DNA from 2 places in the Anaerostipes amylophilus genome. Region 2 is predicted to be linked to the other one. Evidence: predicted binding sites of a transcription regulator. Region 2 holds the regulator's gene; the other holds the start of a gene.
What was found. Region 2 encodes Rex, which represses fermentation and respiration genes when NADH is low (regulators of the CRP and FNR family bind a similar motif). Its sites were predicted from a motif close to ATTGTTAANTANTTAACAAT; they were not measured.

Region 1 (7,374 bases), on a different contig from region 2:
TAATAAATATGTGGAAGCTAAGAGTTCTGAATGGGAATCTTACCAACAGTTCGTATCACAATGGGAAGTCGATCGTTATTTATATAAGATCTAATGATTGACAGATACTTGATACGGGAGGTGAGAAGCTTGGTAAACGTCATCGTTTTATTCCCGAAAACAGAAGTCGCCAGAAGTATCAGAAATCTTCTGGTAAGAAGCGGTTTTGAAGTAACCGCTGTGTGTGCAACGGGTGCACAGGTAGTTCAACGTATGGAAGGTGTTGAGGAAGGGCTTGTCGTCTGCGGATACAAATGCTCAGATATGATCTACAGCGAGTTAAGAGAATACCTCTCAGGAGAGATAAAGATGCTGTTGATCGCTTCTCGCCAATATTTAGATGACTGTGTGTATTCGAACGTGACAGGACTTCCGATGCCTCTTAAGGGGCATGAACTTGTCGAGAAAACGAGAGAGATCGTTACCGAAATTTCTGAGAAGCAAAGACGAAGGAAACAACGGCCGAAACAACGTACCAGAGAAGAAATCCGTCTGCTTGATGAAGTCAAAGAATTACTGATGCAGAACAATCAGATCACAGAAAGTGAAGCCCACACATATATACAGCAGCGAAGTATGAACAGTGGTGTGGGACTTATCGAAATGGCAAAAATGATCAAAGAATCATTAATATATCATAACTAGGAGGAATTTATGTTTAAAATTAACGACAATTACTTGAAACTGCCTGGAAGCTACTTATTTTCAACAATTGCGAAAAAAGTGAATGCATATTCTGAGGCAAACCCTGACAAAAATATTATTCGTTTAGGAATTGGAGACGTAACACAGCCTCTGGCACCAGCGATCATTGACTCTTTACACAAAGCAGTAGATGAAATGGGACATGCAGAAACATTTCACGGATACGCACCAGACCTTGGATATGAATTTTTAAGAAATGCAATCGCAAAGAATGATTATCAGGATCGTGGAGCAGATATCAAAGCAGATGAAATCTTTGTAAGTGATGGAGCAAAATGTGATTCTGGAAATATTCAGGAAATCTTTGCACAGGATAACAAGATTGCCGTATGTGACCCTGTATACCCAGTATATGTAGATACAAACGTTATGGCAGGAAGAGCCGGAACATATGATAAAGCAACAGAAACATGGAGTGATGTTATCTACATGCCATGTACAGCAGAGAATAACTTCGCACCAGATTTCCCAAGCGAAGTACCAGATATCATTTACCTTTGCTTCCCTAACAATCCAACTGGATCAACAATCACAAAAGACCAGTTACAGGGATGGGTAGACTATGCAAACAAAAACGGATGCGTGATCATTTATGATGCAGCATACGAAGCATATATCTCAGAAGATAACGTTGCACACACAATTTATGAATGTGAAGGTGCAAGAACATGTGCGATCGAATTAAAGAGTTTCTCTAAGAACGCAGGATTTACAGGAGTTCGTTTAGGATATACTGTTATCCCTAAAGATTTAAAATGTGGAGATACACAGTTACATGCGTTATGGGCAAGACGTCACGGAACAAAATATAACGGAGCTCCATACATCGTACAGAGAGCTGGAGAAGCAGTTTACTCTGAAGCCGGAAAAGCTCAGTTAAAAGAACAGGTTGGATACTACATGAACAATGCAAAAGTAATCTTTAACGGATTACAGGATGCAGGATACACAGTATCTGGTGGTGTCAATGCACCATACATCTGGTTAAAGACACCAGACAACATGACATCTTGGGAATTCTTCGATCATCTGTTAGAAGATGCCAACGTCGTTGGAACACCAGGATCAGGATTCGGACCAAGCGGAGAAGGATACTTCCGACTTACAGCGTTTGGTAACTATGAGAATACAGTTGAAGCGATCGAACGAATCAAGAGAATGTAATTTAATTATTAAATTAAATATGCGATTTAGAAAAGAATGGGATATCAGGAATAGGGTGTTCCATTCTTTTTTTGTTTAGGCTATAATAAATCATAAGGTAGAAAAAGAAAGTTCATGTAAAAAGTGATAGAAATAAAGGATAGGCTTAATTAAAATTTCGGTAAACCTGTCCTTTATTTTGTAATTATGAGATTTTTCTTGTATTAAATCCATTTTTTATATACAATAGAAGAAATATAAATTAAGATTTTCAAAAAAGGAGATTTAAGACCAATGAAGAAGTTAGCTCTTGCTCAGGAATTAAAGGAAAATGCTTATCCAGGACGTGGAATCGTTATTGGAAGATCCAAAGATGGAAAGAAAGCGGTGACTGCATACTTTATCATGGGACGCAGTGAGAACAGTCGTAACCGTGTTTTTGTAGAAGATGGAGAAGGAATCCGCACACAGGCATTTGATCCAGCGAAGTTAGAAGATCCAAGCCTTATCATCTATGCACCTGTCCGTGTTCTTGGGGACGAAACGATCGTTACGAATGGAGATCAGACAGACACTGTTTATGAAGGAAGAGAAAAAGGACTTACTTTTGAGCAGTCTTTAAGAAGCCGTGAGTTTGAACCAGACGGACCAAACTATACACCAAGAATCTCAGGTCTTATGAAGATTGCAGACGGAACATTCCACTATGCAATGTCCATTTTAAAGAGTGATAATGGAAATCCAGAATCCTGTAACCGATACACATATACATATGAGAATCCGATCGCAGGAGAAGGACGTTTTATCCATACATATATGCATGATGGAAATCCACTTCCAAGCTTCGAGGGAGAACCTAAATTTGTTGGAATCGAAGAAGATATCGATGATTTCACAAACACACTTTGGAACAGCTTAAATGAAGACAACAAAGTATCTCTATTTGTACGTTATATTGATATTGCAACAGGGGAATATGAGACAAGAATCGTAAATAAGAACAAATAATCAGTCAATCAGCAGATCAAAGGAGAAGAAAAATGAAGGAATTAGAATTAAAGTACGGATGTAATCCAAACCAGAAACCATCAAGAATCTATATGGCAGACGGAAGTGAGCTTCCAATCGAAGTATTAAACGGAAGACCAGGGTACATCAACTTTTTGGATGCATTTAATGGATGGCAGCTGGTAAGAGAATTAAAGAAAGCAACAGGACTTCCTGCTGCAACTTCTTTCAAACACGTATCACCTGCGGGAGCATCTGTAGGACGTCCAATGTCTGATACCTTAAAGAAGATCTACTGGGTAGACGATATGGGAGATTTATCTCCATTAGCATGTGCATATGCCAGAGCAAGAGGTGCAGATCGTATGTCTTCATTCGGTGACTTTATTTCTTTATCTGATGTATGTGATGCAGATACAGCACGTCTGATCAAGAGAGAAGTATCTGACGGAGTGATCGCACCAGGATATACAGATGAAGCACTGGAAATCTTAAAAGCAAAGAAAAACGGAAACTATAACATCATTAAGATCGATGAGAACTATACACCAGCACCATTAGAGCATAAACAGGTCTTTGGTGTTACATTTGAACAGGGAAGACAGGAACTTCCAATTGATGATGAATTATTATCTAATATTGTGACAGAGAATAAAAACATTCCTGAAGAAGCATTGATCGATATGAAGATTTCTCTGATCGTATTAAAGTATACACAGTCTAATTCTGTATGCTTTGTAAAAGATGGACAGGCAATTGGAATTGGAGCAGGACAGCAGTCTCGTGTACATTGTACAAGACTTGCTGGACAGAAAGCAGACAACTGGTGGTTAAGACAGTGTCCAAAAGTTATGAATCTGCCATTTAAAGAAAAGATCCGCCGTGCAGACAGAGATAATGCGATCGATCTTTATATCGGAGACGAATACATGGATGTCTTAGCAGACGGAGCATGGGAAAATATCTTTACTGAGAAACCAGAAGTGTTCACAAAAGAAGAGAAGAGAGCATGGTTAGACAAATTAACAGATGTTACCTTAGGATCTGATGCATTTTTCCCATTCTTTGATAATATCGAGAGAGCACATAAGAGTGGAGTAAAATACATCGCACAGCCAGGTGGATCAGTCAGAGATGAGGCCGTTATTGACTGCTGTAACAAATACAACATGGCAATGGCATTTACAGGAATCAGATTATTCCATCACTAGAATTTCAAAAGACATAAAAACATATCAATTAACAAGATACTGGCAGGAGCCACGGTTTCATGACTGCTGCCAGTATGATATCTCAAAGAAAATTTCAATCAGATTACCAAAGAAAAATAGGATACATGTACGAAAAAAGTACCGAAAATAAGACTTGTTATTTATTTAACGAGAAAATTTATCGGATAGGTATATTGTATTCAATCTAAATTTTGTTATAATAAAAGTAGTTAGATTAGGCTAACTTATAAATGTAATAGAAATTATTTTGATCCAAGAAATGGAGGAGTTTTCAAAATGAAACAGTTTGAAGAATGGGAAGGTTTTAAAGGTAGAATGTGGAAGGAAGAAATCAATACAAGAGATTTCATCCAGGAAAACTACACACCTTATGATGGAGATGCAAGCTTCCTTGCAGGACCTACAGAAGCAACAGATAAATTATGGGGTATCTTACAGGGACTTCAGAAAGAAGAACGAAAAAAAGGCGGAGTTCTTGATATGGATACAGACATCGTATCTTCTTTAACTTCTCACGGACCTGGTTATATTAGTGAAGAAACAAAAGATTTAGAACAGATCGTTGGTCTTCAGACAGACAAACCATTAAAACGTGCATTTATGCCATATGGTGGTATCAAAATGGCAGAAGAATCTTGTCGTAACTATGGTTATGAACCAAGTGAAAGATTACATGAAATCTTTACAAAATATTCAAAGACTCATAACACAGCTGTTTTTGATGCTTATACACCAGAAATGAAAAAAGCAAGACATAACAAGATCATCACAGGTCTTCCAGATACTTATGGACGTGGTCGTATTGTAGGTGACTACCGTCGTGTTGCTTTATACGGAATCGACTACTTATTAGAAGAAAAAGAAAATGATTTTGCAAACTGCGGATGCGGTGTTATGACAGATGATGTGATCCGTCTTCGTGAAGAATTAGCAGAACAGAAAAAAGCATTAAAAGGCATGAAGGAAATGGCTCAGATTTATGGATTTGACATTTCAAGACCGGCTAAAACTGCAAAAGAAGCAATTCAGTGGATGTACTTTGGATATTTAGCAGCGATCAAAACTCAGAATGGAGCTGCTATGAGTATCGGACGTGTTTCTACATTCCTTGATATCTATATTCAGCGTGACCTTGACAAAGGAATCATCACAGAAGAAGAAGCACAGGAAATGATCGACCATTTAACAATGAAATTCAGAATGGTTAAATTCGCAAGAATTCCTTCTTACAACCAGTTATTCTCAGGAGACCCAGTATGGGCAACACTTGATCTTGCTGGTATCGGTGTAGATGGACGTTCTATGGTTACAAAGACAGACTTCCGTTTCTTGCATACATTAGAGAACATGGGACCATCACCAGAGCCAAACATCACTGTATTATATTCTTCTGCACTTCCAGAGAATTTCAAGAAATATGCAGCTGATATTTCTATCCGTACAAGCTCTATCCAGTACGAAAATGATGATGTCATGAAACCAGTATGGGGAGATGACTATGCAATCTGCTGCTGTGTATCTGCGACTAAGACTGGTAAAGAAATGCAGTTCTTCGGAGCAAGAGCAAACCTTGCAAAATGCTTATTATATGCGATCAATGGTGGTGTAGACTGTAAGACAAAACAGCAGGTAGGACCAGCCTACAAACCTATCATGTCTGAATACTTAGATTATGATGAAGTTATGCAGAAATATGACGTTATGATGGATTGGTTAGTAGACCTTTATGTAAATACATTAAACTTAATCCAGTATATGCATGACAAATATTACTATGAAGCAGCGGAATTAGCATTAATGGATACAGAACTTGAAAGAACATTCGCAACAGGAATCGCGGGATTCTCTCATGCAGTTGATTCTTTAAGCGCCATCAAATACGCAAAAGTTAAAGCAATCCGTGATGAAGAAGGATTAGTTGTTGATTACGAAATCGACGGAGAGTTCCCTAAATACGGAAACGATGATGACAGAGCAGATGATATCGCAGTATGGCTGTTAAGAACATTCTTAGCAAAGATCAAAAAACATCACACATATCGTAACTCTGAACCTACAACATCTATCCTGACGATCACATCTAACGTTGTATACGGAAAAGCAACAGGAACAATGCCAGATGGTAGAAAAGCAGGAGAACCATTAGCACCAGGAGCGAACCCAAGTTATGGTGCAGAGCAGAACGGATTATTAGCATCCTTAAACTCTGTAGCTAAGATTCCATACGAATGGGCATTAGATGGTATTTCTAATACACAGACGATCAACCCAGATGCTTTAGGACATGAAGATGGGGAAAGAATCAATAACCTTGTAAATGTCATGGATGGATACTTTGATCAGGGAGCGCATCACTTAAATGTAAACGTATTCGGTAAAGAGAAACTGATCGATGCGATGGAACATCCTGAAAAAGAAGAATATGCAAACTTCACGATCCGTGTATCTGGATATGCAGTGAAATTCATCGACTTAACAAGAGAACAGCAGATGGACGTTATTTCCAGAACATGTCATAAAACAATGTAATTTGAATTAGTGGAAAAGAATTATGAATGAAAAAATAACCGGAAAAATCCATTCCATCGAGACTTTTGGTCTTGTGGATGGTCCCGGTGTGCGGTTTATCGCTTTCATGCAGGGCTGCCGGATGAGATGCCAATATTGCCATAATCCGGAGACCTGGCAGGAAAACTGCGGTGAAGACTGGCAGCCTGAAGCCCTCTTAAAGAGGGCTTTGCGTTACCGCATGTACTGGGGAAAAGATGGAGGGATCACAGTTAGTGGTGGAGAACCTCTCTTACAGATCGACTTTTTAATTGAATTTTTTAAACTGGCAAAACAAGAAGGAATTCACACAGCCGTGGATACCTCTGCCAATCCATATACAAAAGAAGAATCATTCCATACAAAATGGTTAGAATTAATGAAATACACCGACCTTGTCATCTTAGACTTAAAAGAAATGGACGAGAAAAAACACAAGAAATTGACAGGCTGTCCAAACAGCAATATTTTAGCAATGGCACAGGAAGTCTCAGACCTAGGAGTAGATCTGTGGATCCGTCATGTGCTTGTCCCAGACCTAACAGACGATGAAGAAGGACTAGCAGACTTAAAACACTTCATCGATGGACTAAAGACAGTCAAGAGAGTAGAAATCTTGCCATACCATACACTTGGACTCTTTAAATGGAAAAAATTAGGAATTAAGTATCCGTTAGAAGGGGTACAGCCACCAAGTGAA
Region 2 (7,374 bases):
TCTACAGATTCCTGTGTTGGTTTAAATCCAATACGATTCATTCCTGTATCAAGTTTAATATGAATCTTTGCAACTTTTCCTAAAGCCTGTGCGATCTTAGATAAAGATTCTGCCATCTCATAACAAAATACTGTTGGCTCGATCTCATACTGGATCAATGAGCTGTACTGATATTCTGATGTATATCCTAAAATCAAAATTGGTTTTTTAATCCCATGATTTCGAAGTGTGATTCCCTCTTCAAGGATCGCAACTGCAAATGCATCAACCCCAATCTTATTTAATTCTTTTGCGATTGGCACTGCTCCATGTCCATATCCGTCAGCCTTAATCACTGGCATTACCTTGACACCTTCTCCAACGACACGTTTTACTTCCTGTATATTATGACAGATTGCATCCAGATCAATGACTGCATGCACTCTATAGTACTGATTCATAGCTTCCTCCTGTAACATCCTTTATGTGAGTGATAATATCTGATGCGATCATGCTGTAAGCACCCAGATCACATCTTGCATGATCTCCTGCAAGGCCGTGAAGATAAACTCCATGAACTGCTGCCTCATGAGCAGCTAATCCGCCTCCTAAAAGGCCTGTGATCATTCCGGCAAGAACATCTCCACTTCCTCCAGTTGCCATTCCATCATTTCCGCTTTGATTAATATACACCAAATCACCTTCTTGTGCAACGATAGTTGCTGCATCTTTTAAAACTGCAATGCAATGATATTTTTTTGCAAGCTCATATGCATTCTGACATAAATCTTCTTTCATTTGCATAATATCACATGCCATCAGTCTTGATGCTTCCATCAGATGTGGAGTCAAGATCAGTCCATATGGATAATTAATTTCCATATCATATCTGCTGATCGTATTTAATCCATCTGCATCAATAACTAATGGTTTTGTTCCTTCCTCAAGAATCATTTCCAACATTTCTTTTGTCTCTTCACTAACTCCGATTCCTGGGCCAAATAAGATACAATCACACCAATTTAGAGATTCTTTTAAATCTTTTCGTTCTCCAAATAAAATTTCTGGAAGTTTTGTCTGTAAAACTGAACGATTCTGTACATCTGAAAGCACTTTTACAAGACCTGCTCCCATCCGCAATGCTGCTTCTGCTGCAAAACATGCTGCTCCTGACATCGTTTTATTTCCAGCAATGATCAAAACTTTTCCATAACTTCCCTTGTTGGAATATGCTTTCCTTTCTGGCATTAAATGATCATCTGCTTCCAATGTGTATCCCGTTGCATATTTTTTAATCGTCTGGTTGTGAAATCCAATGGATACAAGTTTTATATTCCCACAGTATTCACGTCCTGGATATAATAAATGTCCTCTTTTATAACTGCCAAATGTGACCGTTATTGCTGCATGAACAGCACATCCAAGAACTTTTCCGCTGTCTCCACTGATACCAGACGGAATATCGATTGCAATGACAGATTTGCCACATGCATTGATACGCTCAATCATTTCTTTGTAAATACCGCCAACTTCTCTGGAAAGTCCAACTCCAAAAATTCCTTCGATCAAAAGGTCATATTCATGAAAATTTGCATTTTCTAATGGAAAATATCCAAGATTTTTAAGAATCTGAAGCTGTAATTTCAGATCATCTGAAGCTTTTTCCAAATTTCCAACAATCATATAATCTACCAGATAGTCCTGTTCAAGCAAAATTCTTGTACAGGCAAGAGCATCCCCTCCATTATTACCAATTCCTGAAATTACCAGAATTCTCTTGGAATGATCGATCATCTGCACTGCATAGTCTGCAACCGCTTTTGATGCTCTCTCCATCAGCACAAGCCCTGGAATTCCTATTCCATGAATTGTTTCATAATCAACCGTCTGCATTTCCTGATTCTTTAATACATATTTCATACGCATTCTCCTATCGCAAATGCCTGTGCAAATTCCTTTGTATTAGTGATCGATACATGGATCTTTATGATCTTCTTATCCTTCGCAAGCTGTCTTGCACCCCCATATAATTTCACATATGGTGCCCCAAACTTATCTCTTAATACTTCGATCTCATATGGTTCCATACCGAAAAAGCCGGTTCCAAATACTTTGGAAACGGCTTCTTTTACAGCAAAATTGCCAGCTAAAGTCGCAGCATTGTCTTTTGCACACGCTAATTCAGTTGTTGTAAAAATTCTTGTAAGACGACTTCCTCTATGAAGCATCTCTTCTATTCTTCCTATCTCTACAAGATCTGTTCCTATTCCAGCAATCATCTCATCTATCACCTGCTGTGCCTATTGTTCCTGTTCTTGTTCTTCTCTATTGTGAACATTATATGTTAACGTCATCAGACTCTCTGCCAGATGGACATTCTCTACCGTAACATTATCCGGCAGATGAAGATCGATCGGTGCAAAATTCCAGAATCCTTTGATTCCCCATTCTGCCATCTTCTTGGCGATCGCTGGTGCCTGATCTTTCGGTATCGTCAGTGCAGCGATCTTGATGCCGTGTGTCTTAATAAAGTTCTCAAGTTCATCTGTATCAAGAACTTTCACTCCACGAACAGAAATTCCGATCAGTTTTGGATTGACATCAAATAATGCCATAACTTTATATCCATAATCTTCATTAAAAGACTGGTAATTAGCAAGTGCCTGTCCAAGGTTACCTGCTCCTACAATGATCATGTCATTTCTCTTATCCAATCCTAAAATCTTGCCAATCTCTGTATATAAATTATCTACATTATACCCGTATCCCTGCTGTCCAAATCCGCCAAAGTTATTAAGATCCTGACGAATCTGAGATGCTGTTACCATCATCTGTTCACTTAATTCTTTTGAAGATATTCTTGTAATATTCCTTGCCTTTAATGCACCAAGATAACGAAAATATCTTGGAAGGCGCTTGATAACTGCTGAAGAAATATTCTTACCTGAGTTTGCCATTTTATTCCTCCAAAATCTTTATTCTGTTTATAATTATATAAGATTGTCTAATAACTGTCAATCTTTCTATCATGAAATTATTTCATTTTCTCAAAAAATATGGTATTCTGAAAAATAATGTCAATAAAAAATTGGAAAGGGGTATCTTAATGATATTATCATGCCAGAATATCTGCAAAACTTTTGTTGAAAAACCTGTCTTGCAGAATATCTCATTTCACTTAAATGAAAACGACCGGCTGGCAATCATCGGATATAACGGTGCCGGAAAATCGACACTTTTAAAAATACTGATTGGAGAAATTTCCAGTGATGATGGGGAAATTTCTTTAAAAAAGGATGCCAGCATCGGCTATCTTGCCCAACATCAGGATCATACATTTCATCATACGATCTTTGATGAACTTCTCTCCGTTAAGAAGGAAGTCATTGAACTAGATGAACAGATGCGTACATATGAACAAGAAATGAAGCATCTGACCGGTGATGCACTGGAGCAGAAAATGAACCAGTATACAAACGCAACTCATAAATTTGAACAGTTAAATGGATTTGCTTACAAAAGTGAGATCACAGGAATCCTTAAAGGGCTTGGATTTTCCGAAGAAGATTTTTCAAAAGAGATCAATACCTTATCTGGAGGGCAGCGAACTCGTGTTGCTCTTGGTAAACTTCTTCTTAAGAATCCAGACATCCTGCTTCTTGATGAGCCGACAAACCATCTGGATGTCGATTCTATCAGATGGCTTGAAAATTATTTATCTCATTATAAAGGTGCCGTGATCATTGTATCTCATGATCGTTATTTTCTTGACAAAATTGTCAATAAAGTTATGGAGATCGACCAAGGGCATTCCATGCTGTTTGATGGAAATTATACTACATTTATTGAGAAACGCGACCAGATCAAAGCAATCCGTCTAAAAGAGTATAAAAACCAGCAACAAGAGATCAAACACCAAAAGGAAGTTATCAAAAAATTAAAGCAGTTTAATCGTGAGAAATCGATCAAACGAGCAGAAAGCCGCGAGAAAGCTTTAAACAAAATTGAAGTTTTAGAAAAACCAACTGAATATAATGCAGACATGCGTCTTAGCATTGAGCCAGAAGTAGTCAGTGGAAATGACGTTCTTACATTAAAAGATGTTTCAAAATCATTTGGAAGCAAACCTCTATTTGAAGGTCTCAGTGCAGATATCTTTCGTGAAGAACGCGTTGCCCTAATCGGTCCAAACGGAACTGGTAAGACCACCTTATTAAAGATCATTTGCAAAAAGATCAGCAATAACGGAGGAACGATCACTCTTGGTGCAGGTGTTTCTATCGGTTACTACGATCAGGCACAGGATAACTTAGATGATTCTAAAACCATCTTTGATGAAATTTCTGATGCCTATCCTGACCTGAACAATACAAAGATCCGTAATACACTTGCAGCATTTTTATTTTATGGAGAAGATGTATTCCGTCCGATCTCCTCTTTAAGTGGTGGCGAAAAAGGTCGAGTTTCCCTTGCAAAATTAATGCTTTCTCATGCAAACTTTCTGATTCTTGATGAGCCGACGAACCATTTGGATATTCAGTCAAAAGAAATCCTTGAATCAGCAATGAACGCTTACACTGGAACGATTCTGTACGTTTCACATGATCGTTATTTTATCAACAAAACAGCAACAAGAATTCTGGAAATTTCTGACCACGGATTAACTTCATATCCTGGTAATTATCAAGATTATATCGCACAGAAAGAGAAAGAAAAGGCTGCTCTAAATGCTGCTTCTACTTCCGCTGTTTCTGTTGATACGGAAGCAAAACTTGACTGGAAACAACAAAAAGAAGAACAGGCAAAGCAAAGGAAACGTGAGAACAGACTGAAAAAAGTCGAAGATATGATCACCGACCTTGAAACAAAGCAAGAAGAACTTTCCGAAGCCATGTCTTTACCTGAAAATGCTTCTGATCCTGCAAAACTAATGGAACTTAGCAACAAACAGGCAGAGATCACTTCTTCTTTGGAAGAACTTTATGAAGAGTGGGAAACTCTTTGCTAATTGATCAAAAAACATATATAATAAGAATGTTAATCGTATTTTAAACAGGAGGTTTTTATGAAATTAATATCCTTTGTTGTACCTTGTTACAACTCTCAGGAATATATGAGACACTGTATTGATACATTATTACCAGGAGGAGACCAAGTTGAAATTCTTATCGTCAATGATGGTTCTTCTGACAATACAGCTGCCATCGCCGATGAATATGAAAAAAAATATCCTGATATCTGCCGTGCTATCCATCAGGAAAATAAAGGACATGGTGGTGCCGTTAATACAGGAATCAAAAATGCAAAAGGAATTTATTTAAAAGTTGTCGACAGCGATGACTGGGTAAATGAATATGCTTATGGCGAAATTCTTGATACACTCTCTACTTTTTACAAACAAGGAACAGTTCTTGATATGCTGCTTTCCAATTATGTGTATGAAAAACAGGGTGCTAAGAAAAAAACAGTGATCCACTATCGTCACGCAATTCCAAAAGACAAGATCTTTTGCTGGGATGATGTCGGACGTTTCCCTGTCAGCCAGTATATTCTAATGCATTCTGTCATCTATCGTACAGCCCTGCTTCGTGAATGCCAGTTAGAGCTTCCAGAACATACATTTTACGTTGATAACATTTATGTATTTAAACCACTGCCATATGTAAAAACGATGTATTATCTTGATGTAAACTTCTACCGCTATTTTATCGGACGTGATGACCAGTCTGTCAATGAAGCAAACATGATCAAACGTATCGATCAACAGTTTAAAGTTACTTACATCATGATCGATTATATGGCACAGTTTAATCTTGTAAGCAAACCATTAGAACGCTATATGAAACATTATCTTTCTATCATCATGTGTATTTCTTCCGTGATCGCAGTAAAATCTGGAACAAAAGAGCATTTAAAGATGAGAAAAGAATTATGGAAATACTTATACGGAAAAGATAAAAAATTATATCGCAAGATTCGTCACAATATCACAAGCTGTGCTGTCAATCTTCCTGGATATGTTGGAAGAAAAGCCACGATCGGTATGTATAAAGCAGCCCGCAAATTTATTGGTTTTAACTAATTTTTTATATTTTAAACTATACACTCAAAAGACTCGTTTTTGCGGGTCTTTTTTGTTTCCATATGTACGTGTTCTGCGTATTCTAACAATAAAGACAGAAAGGATTTTAATGATGATAGCTTCTGTTTCAAAACAGATTCATGCTGATCTTGCACACCAGCATGGTTTTTTAGGAGAAGGCATTGGCATTGCTTATCTTGATACCGGACTTTTCCCTCATAAAGATTTTGCTCCATATTCCAGCCGTATCGCTGAATTCATAGATTTCGTACAATATCGATCTTTTAGTTATGATGATAACGGACACGGAACTCATATTACAGGAATTGCTGCTTCTTCTGCGGTCTTTGATTCTGACTATCTTGGCATCGCTCCAAAATCTCATATTATAGCATTAAAAGTATTAGATGCATCAGGAAATGGGGTTCAAAGTGCATTTTTAAAAGGACTGGACTGGATTCATAAACATCACAACTCTTATAACATCCGCATTGTCAATATTTCAATTGGAAGTTCTGCTTCAGAAGAAAGCCCTGCTTCCATAGAATTATTAACACATGTTAACACATTATGGGATGACGGCCTGATCGTATGTATTGCTGGTGGAAATCACGGACCAAAATCTCACAGTATCTCCATTCCTGGAAACAGTCCAAAGATCATTACCATTGGATCAAGTGATGATACCTCCCCAATGATCGGCAGACGCGGATTTAAAGTTCAATATTCTGGTCGTGGTCCAACCTCCTCATGTGTTATGAAACCAGACGTTGTTGCTCCTGGAACTAATATTTTTTCCTGTGCTCCAAATCACCGTTATACTTTAAAAAGTGGTACTTCCATGGCAACCCCGGTTGTTTCTGGTTCACTTGCTCTATTACTCGAAAAGTATCCTTTTTATACAAATAAAGATGTAAAAATGAAGCTTCGTAAAAACTGTGACAAATTAAAAACCCCCAGGCACCATCAGGGCTGGGGGAGGATTAATTTAAAAAAATTAATGGATTTATAAAATTTTAACTTGATTCTTCATCAAACAAAAATTCACATAAAACTTGATTACTGACAAGAATCCCTTCTTGTGTCAGCAAGATTCGATCTCCTTGTTCTTTGATAAAGCCTTGTTCTATGGATTCTTTTAGAGGTTTCTCATAAACAGAATCCACAGAACAGCCGAAACGCTCTTCGAATTTATTTTTTGAAATTCCTTTCGTCTTCCTTAACCCAAGAAACATAAACTCTTCCATCTGCTCATGAACGGATAACGGACGAGTCTGGCTGTATAGCTCATCAAATGATGTTATCTTTAGATA

Region 1: pflB (formate C-acetyltransferase) is a predicted target of Rex. The motif match lies at 4,260-4,279, and genes of this name have one in related genera.

Annotation. Positions count from the first base shown of each region.
Region 1 covers NZ_JAOQJG010000002.1:409,069-416,442, forward strand. The annotation lists gene glnA (type I glutamate--ammonia ligase) at 1-94, shown strand, start outside; gene OCV53_RS04470 (ANTAR domain-containing response regulator) at 121-684, shown strand; gene OCV53_RS04475 (LL-diaminopimelate aminotransferase) at 694-1,908, shown strand; gene OCV53_RS04480 (IMP cyclohydrolase) at 2,182-2,895, shown strand; gene OCV53_RS04485 (phosphoribosylaminoimidazolecarboxamide formyltransferase) at 2,928-4,106, shown strand; gene pflB (formate C-acetyltransferase) at 4,404-6,656, shown strand; gene pflA (pyruvate formate-lyase-activating protein) at 6,679-7,374, shown strand, end outside.
Region 2 covers NZ_JAOQJG010000003.1:174,474-181,847, reverse strand. The annotation lists gene alr (alanine racemase) at 1-440, opposite strand, end outside; gene OCV53_RS05315 (bifunctional ADP-dependent NAD(P)H-hydrate dehydratase/NAD(P)H-hydrate epimerase) at 424-1,899, opposite strand; gene acpS (holo-ACP synthase) at 1,896-2,258, opposite strand; gene OCV53_RS05305 (redox-sensing transcriptional repressor Rex) at 2,280-2,936, opposite strand; gene abc-f (ribosomal protection-like ABC-F family protein) at 3,086-4,987, shown strand; gene OCV53_RS05295 (glycosyltransferase) at 5,045-6,061, shown strand; gene OCV53_RS05290 (S8 family peptidase) at 6,171-7,073, shown strand; gene hemW (radical SAM family heme chaperone HemW) at 7,078-7,374, opposite strand, start outside.